Regions from separate parts of the Kribbella sp. CA-245084 genome, predicted to be linked through region 1. Evidence: riboswitches for the same ligand, from Rfam matches in the RefSeq annotation. Region 1 holds a riboswitch; each other region holds the start of a gene.
The links. A riboswitch is a leader RNA that binds a small molecule or an ion and turns the genes downstream of it on or off. The one in region 1 is predicted to bind cobalamin.
Positions count from the first base shown of each region.

Region 2: it holds a riboswitch for cobalamin, as region 1 does, so the genes downstream of both, cobN (cobaltochelatase subunit CobN) here and ACQPYH_RS24190 (CbtB domain-containing protein) in region 1, are expected to answer to the same signal.
Region 3: it holds a riboswitch for cobalamin, as region 1 does, so the genes downstream of both, ACQPYH_RS15490 (SCO2322 family protein) here and ACQPYH_RS24190 (CbtB domain-containing protein) in region 1, are expected to answer to the same signal.
Region 4: it holds a riboswitch for cobalamin, as region 1 does, so the genes downstream of both, ACQPYH_RS30965 (ribonucleoside-diphosphate reductase subunit alpha) here and ACQPYH_RS24190 (CbtB domain-containing protein) in region 1, are expected to answer to the same signal.

Region 1 is NZ_CP192053.1:5,036,506-5,040,405, reverse strand. Features, by position in the region: gene ACQPYH_RS24195 (CehA/McbA family metallohydrolase) at 1-1,328, opposite strand, end outside; cobalamin riboswitch at 1,438-1,584, shown strand; gene ACQPYH_RS24190 (CbtB domain-containing protein) at 1,625-1,840, shown strand; gene ACQPYH_RS24185 (CbtA family protein) at 1,858-2,715, shown strand; gene ACQPYH_RS24180 ((2Fe-2S)-binding protein) at 2,784-3,377, shown strand; gene ACQPYH_RS24175 (TetR/AcrR family transcriptional regulator) at 3,369-3,900, opposite strand, start outside.
Region 2 is NZ_CP192053.1:3,732,579-3,736,478, reverse strand. Features, by position in the region: gene cobN (cobaltochelatase subunit CobN) at 1-1,352, opposite strand, end outside; cobalamin riboswitch at 1,386-1,509, opposite strand; gene ACQPYH_RS17920 (vanadium-dependent haloperoxidase) at 1,701-2,966, shown strand; gene ACQPYH_RS17915 (DUF3500 domain-containing protein) at 2,968-3,900, opposite strand, start outside.
Region 3 is NZ_CP192053.1:3,208,983-3,212,882, reverse strand. Features, by position in the region: gene ACQPYH_RS15505 (DUF3043 domain-containing protein) at 66-653, shown strand; gene ACQPYH_RS15500 (aldo/keto reductase family protein) at 675-1,685, shown strand; gene ACQPYH_RS15495 (hypothetical protein) at 1,685-1,894, shown strand; cobalamin riboswitch at 1,894-2,028, shown strand; gene ACQPYH_RS15490 (SCO2322 family protein) at 2,134-2,853, shown strand; gene ACQPYH_RS15485 (energy-coupling factor transporter transmembrane protein EcfT) at 2,928-3,900, shown strand, end outside.
Region 4 is NZ_CP192053.1:6,502,737-6,506,636, reverse strand. Features, by position in the region: gene ACQPYH_RS30965 (ribonucleoside-diphosphate reductase subunit alpha) at 1-1,564, opposite strand, end outside; cobalamin riboswitch at 1,698-1,865, opposite strand; gene ACQPYH_RS30960 (DinB family protein) at 1,932-2,513, opposite strand; gene ACQPYH_RS30955 (Fic family protein) at 2,579-3,847, opposite strand.

The DNA of each region.
Region 1 (3,900 bases):
GACGGCCAGTCCTCGATGATCTTCGTACCGGGATAGTCCTGGTCGGTCAGCCCGAGCAGGATCACGTGACCGGAGTGGCTCGACGGGAAGCCCGACACCTCGAGGTCGTACCGGAGCAGGCTCTGGCCGTCGTGGTCGGTGTCCTGCGGATCCCAGTTCATGCCCTGCGCCTGCTGCATCGCCGGCCACTCGAGCTCGGCGCGCGGGCTGATCGACGAGCCGCTGAAGAACTGCTTCTGGTGGTAGTAACACGGTCCCCAGGTGAGCACGCTGCCCATCCACAGTCCCTCGCCGCGGACGTGCCGGATCATCGTCTCCGGGTTCACTCCCTCGGACGGCACGCTGTAGTGCGAGCAGCCGCCGGCGTGGATATGCGGATCGCCCGAGTAGTAGCCGTGCCGGGCCGGATCGGCCCAGCGATCGAGCTCGATCGTGACCGCGTCGTCGTCGGGCGTGAGATCGACCTCCACGCGGACCTCGCGGTACTCCGGTCCGCGGCGGGCCGAGATCTCGTACTGACCGCTGGGGAGCGTGATGACCTCGCCGGTCGCGCGGTAGACGTGTTCGTGGAAGAACATGTCGGGCGCGAGCCGCATCCCCTTCGACGGGTAGGAGCGCCGTTGGGAGTCGCGAACGGTGAGCGCCGCAACGCAACTGCTCCCGTCGGGCTCGCGGATGTCGAACCGGATGTCGCGCGCAGGCAGGCAGTCGAACTCGTACGACGCCTGGTACGGGCGATTCTCGGCCCCCATCCGCCGCCAGGCCTTCGCCATCGGCGGTCTGGTGTAGCTGTGCTCGGCCTCCTCGACGGCCAGGACGAACCCCAGCTCGCCGCTCTGGCTGCCGCCGTCGCGGCTGTAGAGGCTGATCACCTTGTACTCGACGTCCAGGCCCGAGATGTCGGTCGGCCCGGCCAGCTTCACCTCCAGCCAGCTGCTCTTGATCCTCGGAACGATCGTCAGCGTGTCCGCCATCGCGATTCGCGCGGCGTGGCTGTGGTAGTCGACTGTGTTGAGCACATGGTTCGACTGTGCGGCGAGATCGCCGACCAGCCGGTGCGGGTTGTCGATCCGGACCAGGAAGCTGCGCCAGCCGTGTTGGACGAGGCGCGGCGGCGCGGCGCCCGGCGTACTGATCGGCAGTCCTTGCTCGTCGATGGAGACGTCGACGAGGACAAACGGACGGAGCAGGTCCTCAACTGCGGCGGAGGACTGGGTGTCGTCGGCCAGCTTGGCCAACTGACTGGCAAGGTCGTCGGGTAGTGGTTCACCGATATCGCGGAGTTTCTCAACAGCTCGGGTGGCAGAAGCATGCAGCGGCTGGAACACGGGGCCTCCTCGGGGTGCACCGGCCTCCGAGCTTAACGGCCCGACCACGAGTGACCGGAATGGTTTTCCACAGGCAACCCGTGTGACGGGAGTGATGTGAGCAACCCGCAATTGACGTGCCCGGACGGCGTCCGTACTCTCGCAACGTAGTGACGGCGCAAGGAAGCCGATGAGATTTCGGCACGGTCGCGCCACTGTGAACCGTTCGCCTCGTGCGAGCGGTGAGTCAGATACTTCGCCGTCACGACGCTCCATTGGATGAGGGACGCACGATCCCCTAGAAGGAGGCTCTACTCGTGAGCAATCTGTCTGCTCCCACCTCGGTTTCCACGCCGGTCGTCGTACCGGTCTCGCGGGCTGTGATGTGGCTGGTCGGCACCGCGATCGTCGCGTTCGCGCTCTACTACTTCATCGGCGTCGATCAGGGTGCGTACTCGATCTTCGGCAAGGACATGCACATCCACGAGTTCGTGCACGACGCGCGGCACTTCCTCGGCTTCCCCTGTCACTGATCTGACTGACAACTGACATGGAAAGAAAACTGATCCTGCGCGGCGCACTCGCCGGCGCAGTGGCCGGGCTGATCGCGTTCGTCTTCGCGCGGATCTTCGCCGAGCCCCAGATCCAAGCTGCTATCGACTACGAGAGCGGTCGCGACGCCGCGCAGCACGAGCTGGACCACGCGGCCGGGTTGCCGGTCGAGCATGCGGGTCACGAGATCTTCAGCCGGACGTTGCAGGCGAATCTCGGAGCCGGTGTCGGCATCGTGCTGTTCGGTGTGGCGATGGGCGCGCTGTTCGCGGTCGCCTACGCGATCTGCCTGGGCCGGGTCGGCAAGCTGCGCCCGCGCAACCTGGCGATGCTGGTCGCGCTCGGCGGGTTCGTCGCGGTGTACTTCGTGCCGTTCCTGAAGTACCCGGCCAACCCGCCGTCGATCGGGCACGAGGACACGATCCACGACCGGGGCAATCTGTACCTCGCGATGGTGGCCTGCTCGATCGTGCTGCTGATCGGCGCGGTCCTGCTCGGCAAGCGTCTCCAACCACGCTTCGGCAACTGGAACGCGACACTCCTCGCGGTCGCGGCGTACGTCGCGATCATCGGCGTACTGATGGCCGTGCTGCCCTCGGTGGGTCAGCTGGCGGCGAATGTCGAGGAGTTCGGGCGGCACGCGACCGAGACACCTCTGCCGCTGACCGATGACAAGGGCACCATCGTCTTCCCAGGCTTCGACGCGGACCGGCTGTACGCGTTCCGCCTCTACTCGGTCGGCGCGCAGGTGCTGTTGTGGGGCGCCATCGGCCTGATCTTCGGTCCACTCGCGGAGCGCCTGCTCCAGCCGCGCAAGTCCAGTACCAAACAGGCGGAGCCGGTCGCGAACGCATGATGCTCGGCCCGTTCTTCGAACACGAACAACACCCCTCGGGTACGGCGCCGGCCGCACCGTGGCGGAGCATGTCGGAGCTGCTCGACGACCCCGCCGTACTCGAGGACCGGGTGATGACGACCCGCGCCTATCTAGCGGCCGCGGGCGGTCAGGAGCCCGAAGCCGTCGAGGTCCGAGTAGCGGCATCGATCACCCACCTCGGACTGGTCGCGCGCCTGGTCTCACCCGCTTTGGCCGCTGCGGTCCTGGGCGACGGCGTCCCGCCCCTCGACCTGAACAGCGTCCATTGGCAACCAGTCCTAGGCGGAGCCTTTCCTCTGTCCCTCGCTCCGCCAAGCAAGTCCCGCGACCTGGCCACCGAGTTCTTCGAAGGCCCCGTCCCAGCTCTGGCCACGATCACACAGCGTTTCGGAGTCTCTGACCACATCCTCCGGGGCAACGTGGCCTCCGCCGTCAATGGCGCATCCGTTGCCCTCAGCAACGCAGCACCCCAGCTAGCAGACCAAGCCGGCAGAACGGCCGCGCAGCTCCTCGCACACCCAACCCTGCACGACATCCACACCACCACCGACGGCTTCCGCCGCCGCAGTTGCTGCCTCATCTACCGAGCCGCTCCCAACCACGCCGGCGCCCTCTGCGGCGACTGCGTCCTCTCAGCCTGAAGGTGGCCACAGCGCCCGCAGCGCCTCCGGGACGTCGGCGACAGCGTCGGGTCCGAGGAGCGCGAGCTGCTGGATGTAGCCGACCAGAATGGCGATCGTCACGGACGCCAGTGACTCCGCGGACGGGCCGGCCGGCAACGTGTTCGTCCGCTGGTAGTGAGCGACGACTTCGGCCAGCTCGGACCGGAGCCCGGTAAGCACCTCGTTGAACGCCGCCCCGATCCGGGGATCACGCAGCGCCTCGGTCCAGGCCTGTACGCCGATACCGGCGAGCCCGTTCTCCCGGTGCTTGGCCTGGATGGTCTCGACCGCCGCGGCGAGTGCGGCGCCGAAGGATCCGTCGGCACGTTCCTCCGTGACGGCGCGCATCATCGCGCCGATCTGCCGGATGTTGTCCTCCACGATCGCGACGACCACCTCGTCCTTGCCGGCGAAGTAGCGGTAGACCGCGCCGGAGGACAGGCCGGCCTCCGCGAACAGGTCGTGCATTGACGTCGCGTGGAACCCGTTGCGCGCGAAGGCT
Region 2 (3,900 bases), 1.3 Mb from region 1:
GTGTCGACGTACAACTCGCCGGGCGCCTCGCCCCAGGCGTCGATCATTGCCGCCTGCAACGACTCGGGAGTGCGACCGAACCAGGTGGCGTAGGTGGACAGCGGGACCTTGGCGACAGCGTTGGCCAGCTGCTCGTCGGTCAGCCAGTCGACGTCGTGCCCGCCGGTCGCGATCAAGCGATGAATCAGCCCGTCGGCCCCGTCCGCGCCCTGCAACTCACTGAGGTCGAGCCCGCCCAGGTCGTACCCGGCCGCTTCCAGCTGACCGAGCAGGACAACAGCCGACGCAGGCGTATCCAGACCGACCGCGTTCCCGATCCGCGCATGCTTCGTCGGGTACGACGACAACACCAGCGCGATCCGCTTCTCCGCCGCCGGCACGTGCCGCAGCCGGGCATGCGCCACCGCGATCCCGGCCAGCCGCGCACACCGCTCGACGTCCGGCACGTAGCGCGCCAGCCCGTCGGCGTCGTACGACTTGAACGAGAACGGGATTGTGATCAGCCGCCCGTCGAACTCCGGGATCGCCACCTGCGTCGCCGCATCCAGCGGACTGATCGCAGCGTCACTCTCCACCCACTGCTCGCGAGTCGACGTCAGCGCGAGCCCTTGGATCAACGGGATGTCGAGCGACGCCAGCGCGCCGGCGTCCCACGCATCGTCCGCACCACCTGCACTGGCGTTCGCCGCCACCGCCCCGCCCGCCGCGAGCAGCGTCGTCACGAGTACGTCGCACTTACGCAGCAGCTCGAACAGCCCGACGTTCTCGGCCGGGTCGAGCCCGCGCAGCGTGCCGCAGTACACCGGAAGAGGTTGAGCTCCCGCCTCGACGACTGCCTCTGCGAGCGCGTCGACGAACGCTGTGTTGCCCGAGATCTCGTGCGCGCGGTAGTACACGATCCCGACGACGGGTCGCTCGTCCTCGACGTACGTACCCCGTAGTCCGTACGCCGGGAGTGCGCGCGGCGGCTCGAACTCGTCGCCGGTCAGCAGCAGCGTGTCCCGCAGGAAGCCGGCCAGGTTGCGGAGGTTGTCCGCGCCACCCTCGCGCAGGTACGCGAGCGCCTCTGTGACCGCACCGGCGGGCACGGTCGACAACGACATCAGCTCGGCGTCGGGCGCTGCCTCACCGCTGACCACGACAGCCGGCTTGCCGGACGCGAGGACCGCGTCGAGCCCCTCTTCCCACGCCCGGCGACCGCCGAGGAGCCGGACGACGACGATCTCGGCGGTGTCGAGCAGCGGTCCGAGCTCGGCGAGCTCGAGGCGGGCAGGGTTCGCGACCTTCCAGCCGGCGTCCGCCTCGGCGGCCGCGAGCAGGTCGGTGTCGGCGGTGGAGAGCAAAAGGAGCACGAAGGCGTTCCTTCCCCGGGGTATCCACGCCCCGAACGGAGGTACGACGGCGGCAGTTCCTGACTCCCCTTACGGGTCACAGTGGCGGGACCGCCCCGGACTCACACCGGGTTCCTGCTGATGCCGTCGATGACGATCGTGACTCTAGCTGACAGTCGCGGCGTACCGGGTGTGGAGTTCCTCCCACGCCAGGCACCGGTCCCGCCGCAGCGAGACCAACGTTTGATGCTTGACCGGGCCAGGGGGCGGTGTTAGCACGGAAGGAAGGGCTTGGACCCGCTGGCGCCCTCCTGCAGCGCACCCGTTGCTTCAGCGCAAGTCGCTCGACTTCGACTGAAGGAGATACCAGTGCGCATCACACTCCCGGCATTCTCGGCCGTCGTGGCTGCCGGACTCGCCGCCTCGGTCATCGCAGTTCCGCCGGCCACCGCGACCCAGCCCGCTGATCCCGCTGTCGTCATCACCTGGAACGCGATCGCGGCCCGGACCATTCTGACCGAGAACGCCACCCCAGTTCCCGTGTCCACGCTCTATTTCGGCTTCGTCTCGATCGCCGTGTACGACGCCGTGGTGACGATCGAGGGTCGTTACCAGCCGTACCTGCGGCAGCCTCGGGCTCGCGGCCGAGCGTCGACCGAGGCCGCAGCGGCGACGGCGGCGTACCGCGTGCTGAACTACTACTTCCCCACCTCGGCCCAGAACCTCGCCGCCGACTATGCAGCGTCGCTGGGCAGCATCCCCGACAGCAGGGCGAAGGATCGCGGGCAGGCCGTTGGCGAGGCCGCAGCGTCATCGCTGATCGCAGCACGAGCAAATGACGGGCGCGGTGCCAACATCACCCTCGACGTCACACCGGCACCGGGCGTGTGGCGCCCGACCCCGGACGCGTTCGCGCCGATGCTCGCTCCCTGGCTGGGATTCGTCCGGCCACTCGCCCTCAGATCTCCCAAGCAGGTCCGGCTCAGCGGTCCCGACCCGATCACCTCGAAGGCCTACGCCCGCGACTTCGCCGAGGTGAAGGCAATGGGCGCCAAGGACGGGACGTCCCGGACCGCAGCCCAGACCGAGACCGCCCTGTTCTGGAACGGGCCGGCGTCGGGGCAGTACAACGCGGCACTTCGCGAGCGCGTGTCCCGGAGTGGGATGGACATCGTCCGGACCGCACGGGCATTCGCTCTGCTCGGCACCAGTGAGGCCGACGCATTGATCGCCTGCTGGCGGGCGAAGTATGACTACGCGTTCTGGCGGCCGATTACCGCGATCCGGTTGGCGGACACCGACGGTAACCGCGCAACCGCACCTGATCCCGCCTGGACACCATTGGTCGCCACGCCGCCGTATCCCGAGTACACCAGCGGGCATGCCTGCCTCACCGGGGCCTCGACGGAGATCTTCAGCCGTCTCTTCGGTGCCCGTTCGATCGACCTGAACGTCTCTTCTCCGGTGACCTCGACGACCCGGCACTATGCCACAGCCACCGCGTTGGACACCGAGACGAAGAACGCCCGCATCTGGCTCGGGCTGCATTTCCGGCACGCAATGAACGACGGTAACCAGCTCGGGCACCGGGTCGCCACGTGGACCGCGAGCCACGAGTTCCTGCCTCGGTCCTGATTCAGCGGTGCATCCCGTAGTGGGCCGCCAGGAGGTCGGTGCCCCAGTCGTTGCGGAGGTCGCGCCAGACGGAGTGGATGTGGTTGGCGTTGTCCTGGGTGTTGTCGTACTCGGCCAGGAAGCTCGGGCCGGCGATCGAGTAGTAGTGCCGGTGCCCGATCCCCGGCTCGGTCTCCCCGGCCCACGCGAACGTCAGCTGCTCGATGCCGTGCTCGGTGATGTCCTGCCAGGTCTGCAGGCCGATCGGGCCGGCCGCGCGTCCGACGTACTGGCCGATGAGGAGGCTGAGGATCTGGCGCTGGTCCTCGTTCATGTCGCCGTACGACAGGCCGCGGTGCAGCAGCGACGCGTCGGCGACCGGGTCGTGGCGGGTCAGGATGTCGTCCGGCGCTTCGTCGGAGACCAGTGCTGTGGTCAGCTGGCCCGGCTCGAGCGCGTGCAGGAGCTGGAAGCCCAGGTCCTGCTCGGCGGCCAGGAAGCGTCGCCCGGCCTTCGGACCGCTGCGGACCTCGGCCGGGTTCGACCCGATGAACTGCGGGGTGAACGCGATCGCGCCTTCGACGAGCGTGACGTGCAGAGCGAGGTGGTGACCGTTGAGCCGCCACGCCCACGGGTCGGTCCCGTTCGGGTCGCCGAGCACCCGGAGGAAGTACCGGTCGCCGACGATCGAGCCCTCCCACTCCCCCGACGCCGGCAGGTCCGGCAGCCCGCGTACGACGACCTCCGCGTCGAGGACCGCCCAGATATCGGCCGCGCCCCGGTCGCTGCACCCGGTCGCGACCAGCCGCTCGACCAGCTTCTGCTGGGTCGGCGTGAGCTCGGTCAAGGCGAGTCCGGGCACCGCGCCCGGCAGATACGTCCATTGCTGGTGGTCCGGTGTGTCGAACGGAGCACGGATCTTCTCGAGCTGGGCCGGCGTGAGGCTCGCCAGCAG
Region 3 (3,900 bases), 1.8 Mb from region 1:
AGTGGTAAGGAGGTCCGGGGACCACCCCGAGTCGCGACCTGCCCTGCGAATGAGGTTCTGACCCCGTGTTCCGTCGTTCCAAGTCTGAAACAGATACCACCGTACCCGCCGAGCCCCAGGGCAAGGCGGGAGGCAAGGGTCGCCCGACCCCGAGCCGCCGCGACGCCGAGGCGGCGCGCAAGGCGGCGTTCAAAAAGCCACGCAACCGCAAAGAGGCCTCGGCGATCCGCCGGGAGAAGGTGCGGACCGAGCGGGGCAAGATGCAGTCGGCCATGCAGACCGGCGACGACCGGTACCTGCCCGCTGCCGACAAGGGCCCGGTGCGCCGCTTCGCCCGGGACTACGTCGACGCCCGGTACTCCGTGATGGAGTTCGCGCTGCCGATCCTGCTGGTGGTGTCGCTGGTCGGCGTGGTGTTCTCGCCGCAGTTCCCGTGGCTGGCCGGGATGGTCAACCTGCTGTTCCTGGCGATGATCCTGCTGATCGCGGCGGACTGGTTCCTGCTGACGGCCGGCCTGAAGAAGTCGGTCGGGGTGAAGTTCCCGAAGGAGTCGACCAAGGGCCTCGGGTTCTACGCCGTTCGCCGGACCATGCAGATGCGTCGCTGGCGGCTGCCGAAGCCGATGGTGAAACGCGGCGAGAAGCCGTCCTGACCTGACTGTAGGGTCAGGCGTATGGACTTTCGCTTTCTCGGCAACAGCGGTTTGAAGGTCAGCGAGATCTCGTACGGGAACTGGCTCACGCACGGGTCGCAGGTGGAGAACGAGCAGGCGAAGGCCTGCGTGCGGGCGGCGCTGGACGCCGGCATCACGACGTTCGACACCGCGGACACCTACGCCAACACGGCGGCCGAGTCGGTGCTCGGCGAGGCGCTGGCCGGTGAGCGACGCGAGTCGCTGGAGATCTTCACCAAGGTGTACTGGCCGACCGGCCCGAAGGGCCCGAACGACACCGGCCTGTCCCGCAAGCACATCCACGAGTCGATCAACGGCTCGCTGAAGCGGCTCGGCACGGAGTACGTCGACCTCTACCAGGCGCACCGGTACGACACCGAGACGCCGCTGGAGGAGACGATGGAGGCGTTCGCCGACGTCGTCCGGCAGGGCAAGGCGCTGTACATCGGTGTCTCGGAGTGGACCGCGGAGCAGCTGCAGGAGGGCCACCGGCTGGCCCGCGAGCTGCGGATCCCGTTCGTCTCCAACCAGCCGCAGTACAGCATGCTCTGGCGGGTGATCGAGGCCGAGGTGGTCCCGGCCTCGGAGGAGCTCGGCATCGGCCAGGTGGTGTTCTCGCCGATCGCACAGGGTGTGCTCACCGGCAAGTACCTGCCCGGTCAGCAGCCGCCGGAGGGCTCCCGGGCCACCGACGAGAAGGGCGGCGCGACGTTCATCAAGCGCTTCCTGACCGACGACGTGCTGACCCGGGTCCAGGAGCTGAAGCCGATCGCGGCCGAGGTCGACCTGTCCCTGTCCCAGCTGGCGGTCGCCTGGGTGCTGCAGAACCCGAACGTCTCCTCCGCGATCGTCGGCGCCTCCCGGCCCGAGCAGGTCACCGAGAACGTGAAGGCATCCGGCGTGAAGCTGGACGACGGTCTGCTCAAGCGGATCGACGAGGTACTCGGCGGCATCGTCGAGCGTGACCCGGCCAAGACCGCGCAGAACTCGCCGCAAGCGCGGGTGGCGTGATGAGCTGGAACTGGCGGTTCGAGACCGCTTCCGGCGCCCTGGTCGACCCGGGTGAGGTCGGCGGGGCGGAGTTCTCGGCCCAGGGTGACGCGGAGAGCTGGCTGGGCGAGGTCTGGCGCGATCTGGCCGACCGCGGCGTCAGCCAGGTCTACCTGCTCGAGGACAACCGTGAGGTCTACGGGCCGATGAGTCTGTCGTCGGCCGAATAGTCACAGAGTAGAGTTCCGGTCGAACCACACGTCTGCGTCACAGGGAAGCCGGTCGAAGTCCGGCGCTGACCCGCAACCGTAGGCCACCCGTCTCCAACTGGAGCCGGGTGGCGAGCCGGACCACTGTGACGCAGGCAGACAGGCTCACCTACCCGCCGTGGTCCGCGGGTGGAGCCCCTACCCTGCCGGTGCAGGCGGGATCTCCTCCACCGGGCTGCGGCCCGAACGAGGACACGAGAATGACTGCACATCGGACCGTACGACTGGTCTTCAGCCTGCTGGCGGGTCTCCTGCTGGCTGGGACTGTCGCAACCGTTACAACAAGCGCAGCCCAGGCCGAGGACGGCTACCGGTTCTGGGGCTACTACCAGTGGACCAACGGCACCTGGGCCTTCTCCCAGAAGGGCGCGGACGCCTACGTCCCGGCGGACGGCGGCGTCGAGGGCTGGCGGTTCGCCGTCGGCGGCGCGAAGCCGCGGGTGCCGCGCGCAGCGGGCGACTTCGACGCGATCTGCGGCAAGACCCCGGCGGAGACCGGCAAGAAGCGGGTGGCGCTGGTCGTCGACCCCGGTACGCCGGAGGACGCGGTCACCGGTGACACGCCGGCCCAGCCGACCGGCACCTGTGTGGTCACGGATCCGAAGTCGAACGGCGCGCAGGTCCTGGCCGCCGTCGCGCCGGTCCGGATCGAGAAGGGCCTCACCTGCGGCGTCGCCGGCTACCCGTCCAAGGGCTGCGGCGACCAGGTGAAGAGCATCAACGTCCCAGCTACCGACGCCCCTGTCACGCTGCAGGTCGGCCCGGCAGTGGGATCGACTGCCGTCCAGCCGACACCGGCCGCGTCCTCGAAGGACGACAGCGGAGCGCCCTGGACCGGCATCATCATCGCGGCAATCGTCGTGGTCCTTCTGGGCGGAGGCGGGTTCGTTCTCAACCGCCGTCGTACTGCGGCTAAGTAGTCGTGCGCGCCGTCCACCACCTCACACTCCCCCGGGCGCTCCACCCGGGGGCCTGGTGGTTGTGGGCGCTCTGTATGGCTGTGGCGGCCAGCAGGACCCGCAACCCGGTCCTGCTGGCCCTGATCCTCGCGGTCACCGGATTCGTCGTGGCAGCGCGCCGGAGCGATGCGCCGTGGGCACACAGCTTCACTGCGTTCCTGAAGCTCGGTCTGGTGGTCATCGGCGTCCGCGTGGTGCTGCAGGCGCTCTTGTCGACCCGCTCGCAGGGGAACACCGTGCTGTTCACGCTGCCGCAGATCCCTTTGCCTGCCTGGGCTGCGGGCGTCAAGCTCGGCGGAGAGGTGACGGCAGAGGCTCTGGTGACCGCCCTGTACGACGGTGCGCAACTGGCCGTCATGCTGTGCTGCATAGGTGCTGCTAACGCACTGGCCAGTCCACGGCGCCTGCTGAAGTCGTTGCCCGGAGCGCTCTACGAGATGGGCGTGGCCTGTGTAGTCGCACTGACCTTCGCACCTCAACTGGTGACCGACGGTCGCCGCATCCGCGCCGCACGCCGTTTGCGCGGCCGCACCCGCGCCTCCTTCCGTACGACGGCCATGCCCGTGTTGGAAGGCGCCCTGGACCGGTCGGTGGAGCTCGCTGCCGCGATGGACTCCCGCGGCTACGGCCGTACGGCGCATGCCCCGCGCGCTCAGCGTCGGCTCACAGCGCTGAGCGTGCTACTCGGACTGCTGGGCATCCTGCTCGGCGTCTACGCGCTGCTGACCGACTCCATGTCGTTCCCGCTCGCCGCGGGCGCACTGGCCGTCGGCGTACTGCTCGCGGTCGGAGCGATGGCCATCGGACGTCAGCGGGTGGCCAGGACGAGGTACCGGCCCGATCCGTGGGCTTTGCCTGAGTGGCTGGTCGTGGCGGCCGGTGCGGTGGCTGCGGGTGCGATGGTGACCGCCGCAGCACGTGGTGTGCACGGGCTGTTGCTGGACGGTCCGTTGGTCGTACCACCGGTTCCCCTGCTGCCGGTTGTCGGTGTACTGATCGGACTGGTGC
Region 4 (3,900 bases), 1.5 Mb from region 1:
CGAGCCACCGGTAGGTGCGCTCGTTGCTCTGCTCCATCGGCACACCCTGGATCGCGTAGAACGGGTGTCCGGCGGTTACGAGCAACGGGTCGATCGAGTGCTTGACGTCGACCTCGACCATCGGGCCGTCCTGGTCGTACACGAAGGTCTTCGTCACCTCGCGATACCGGCCACTCGCGCCGAGGACCAGGTCACCGACGGCGATGTCACTGATCGGCTGTGCACCCGCGGCGGTGTAGACGAGGGTCTCGGGACCGAAGCACTGGTTCACAGCTACGGCGGTGTCGTTGGCTATTTTGAGGAAGGGGACGACGCCCTGGGACTCGCCGTTGGTGCCGCGGATTTTGGCGCCGATGCCGCGGACCGGGGTCCAGTCGTTGCCGAGGCCGCCGGAGTACTTCGCGAGGAGAGCGTTGTTGCGGATGCCGCTGAAGATGCCGGCCAGGTCGTCCTCGACCGTGGTCAGGAAGCAGGACGAGAGCTGCGGCCGGGTGGTGCCGGAGTTGAACAGCGTCGGCGTCGACGACATGAACCGGAACGAGCTGAGCAGTTCGTAGAACTGGATCGCCCGCGCCTCCCGGTCGTCCTCGCGCAGCGCCATCCCCATCGCGACCCGGAGGAAGAACGCCTGCGGCAGCTCGTATCGAACCTTGTCGAGGTGCAGGAGATACCGGTCGTACAGCGTCTGCAGGCTGAGGAACGTGAAGTCCAGATCGGCCTCGGGCCTGATCGCGGCGGCGAGCCGCTCGAGGTCGAATGTGCCGAGCTCGGGGTCGAGCTGGCCGGCCTCGATCCCGGTCCGGATGTACTGCGGGAAATAGGTCGCGTAGGCCTCGGCCATCTCGGCCTGGCTGGCCTGCCGCGGCTCGCCGTGGACACGCCCCAGCGCCTCGCGCCGGATCTGGTCCAGCAGCAACCGGGACGCGGCAAAGCTGTACTGCGGCTCGGTCTCGACGAAGCCGCGCGCGGCCATCACCAGCGCTAGCTCGACCTCGTGCTGCGCGATGCCGTCGTAGCAGGCGCCGAGCGTCTCGTTGAGGATCAGCTCGGGGTCGACCGCGTCGAGCCCGGCTGCCGCCTCCGCGACGATCACTCGCAGCCGGTCGACGTCGAGTGGGGACCGGGTGCCGTCGGCCGCGCGGACGGTCAGCGCCGGCTTCTCGGTCACGCCGGCCGCATCGGCAGGCGTGCGAGCCTTGGTCCGCTCCTCGCGGTACAGCACGTAGGCGCGGGCGACCTGGTGCTCGCCGGCGCGCATCAGCGCCAGCTCGACCTGGTCCTGGATGTCTTCGACCTGGACGCTGCGGCGCGCGTCGCCGCGGCTGGTGAGGGCTCCGACGACCCGGCCGGTCAGGTCGGTCACCAGGTCGCGGACCCGGTGGGTGGCGCCGGCGTCGGCGCCCTCGACCGCGAGGAAAGCCTTCGTGACGGCGACGGAGATCTTGGTGGCGTCGAACGGCGTACTGCTGCCGTCGCGACGGATGACGGTGAGCTCGATCGGCTGGTCTGCCGCGATCCCCGAGAACGGGGACGGGGATGCAGCCGTTGAGGAAGCAAGGGTCACAGGTGTGCTCTCCACAAGAGTTCGGAAGCCTGGAACCACGCGAGCAGGCGCACGACGGGACCGGCAGCACCGGCCGGGAACACTGCCGTCACGCCCTGCGACCCACCCGCGAGGTCTCGGACCGCATGCACCGGCGGTGCATGCGCCGGTGGCAGGTATCCGGACTTGCGGACGCCTCTCGACAGCACGTCCGCTCACCGTTGCGGGGCAGCTCCGGACTCGCACCGGATTCCCCTGTTGCCTCGGACTGGCCCACATCTTGTGGTGCCGACCACTCCGAACCACCAGCAGTAGTGATGCTAGGCCGAGAGATCTACATCTTGTGGTAGCGCCACGCCGCGTGTCGCACATCTTGTGGTCGCCGATCTCACGCCGCGACCGCGTAGAGGTCCTGGAGCGTCATGATCTCCGAGCCGTGGTGGATCAGCTCGCGATTCAGCCGCAGCACGACATGGCCGAACGGCTCGCCGGCATCCAGCTCGTTGGCCTGGCTCAACCCGACCGTCATCACCTGGTCCTCGTCCAGTGCAGCGATCGCGTCGCGCCACGCCTCGACCCAGTAGGTCAGCCAGGCGACCGCGTCGCGCGCGTTGCCGTGCAGGTTGATGTCGGCGCGCCCTTGCTGACTCGCGCCGAACGTCCACTCCCACCGCTCGAAGAAGGTCTCGGTCAGATGGGCGATCAACCAGGCGATCGTGCGGGGACCGCGATGGTCCGGCTCATCGGGCCACTGTGCGACCCATTCGCCGGATCCGAGTGATCGGAAGTGACCGGCGTAGTGCCGCCGGACGACGGTCAGCGCCTCGCTGCTCGGTCGCCAGAAGTACTGCTCGTCGGTCAACTGCGCGAGTCGGCCGGACAGCACCATCCAGCTGAAGCCGAGCTGGCCGCGCACCATGGCCATCGCCGATGGCTTGTGCAGGATGTCCCAGTCGAACGCCTCCGACATCACTTCTCCCCTGTACGATCGAACATATGTTCGAATTCTTGCTCGCCGGGGAGACGAAAGTCAATTCACTGGTGTGTCGGTTCTGGCCTCGATGGAACGGGTCTGCTAGGTGCCTCGATCCGGGTGTCCGCGGCCGGGCTGGCGAAGCGGCGTTCGAGCAGCGTGAAGGCGTCGATCAGCTCGGGCGCCTCGTAGACGCGATTGCGCCGGCCGTCGGTGACCTCGCGCAGGATGCGCGCCTCGACCAGCCGGGCGAGCCCTTGGTTGGCGGCCTGCTGCGAGCGGTCGATGAGCTGCGCCGCGGCGGCGAGTGTGAGGACCGGCGCGGCGGGCAGCGCGTCGATGAGCAGTTCGGTCGCGGAGCCCGCCCGGACCGGCGCCGCACGTTCCCGCCAGGCGGCCTTGAGGTCGACGGCGGTCTGCTCGAAGCGCGCGGCTTCGGCGGTCGCGTGTGTGCAGGCCATCGCGAACATCCGCAGCCACGGGTTCGCGGCAGCGCGGGCCTTCGGGGTCGTCGCGCGTCCGACGTACCGGAAGGCGGTCAGGGCGTCGACGTACTCCGTTGCGTGCGTCGCGAGCGAGAGCGATACCGGCGGCACGGTCCGCGTGACCAGGCCTTCGGCGCGCAGGATCAGGTGGATCAGCGCGCGCCCGGTCCGGCCGTTGCCATCGGCGAACGGGTGGATGGTCTCGAACTGCGCGTGCGCTATCGCGGCCTTCGCAAGGACGGGCAGCCGCGACTCGCGGACGAACGTGATCAGGTCCTCGAGCAGCTCGGGGATCAGCTGCGCCGGCGGCGGGACGTAGTACGCCTCGGCGGGGGAGCGGCCGCCGATCCAGTTCTGCAGGTAGCGGATCTCGCCCGCGTACTCCGAGTGCGGCGACTGCGCCATCAGCAGGCGATGCGCCTCGAGCAGATGCTCGACCTCGAGCTTGTCGCCGGCCTGCACGGACTCGGTCACCCAGGTCATCGCGTCGACCGCGCCGAGCACCTCCTCGGCCGTCACGTCCCGCGTTCGCTCCCGCAGTACGTCGGCCTTCAGCAGCCGTCGCGCTCCGACGACGAGCCCCTCGATGTGCGACGACCCGACGGCCTCGGCCCGCAGCAGCAGTCGAGCCAGCGCCTCGCTGTTCGTCAGCACGGCCGCGGTGGCGTCGAGCCGCGCCAGATCGCCCGCGGCGTCCTCGAGCACCGCGAGTACGTCGTCGCTCAGGTCGAACTCACGCCCGACCAGCGGATCGGGGAAGTACAGCTCGTACGACCCGCCGAGCCGCTCCGCCCGGGTGAACCCGTCGGGGTGTCCGGGCCACCGATGTAACTCCACCCGTGCCATACCCTTATTCAACCTTATCCACAAACCTTGAACAAGACTTGTGGATGTGAGCG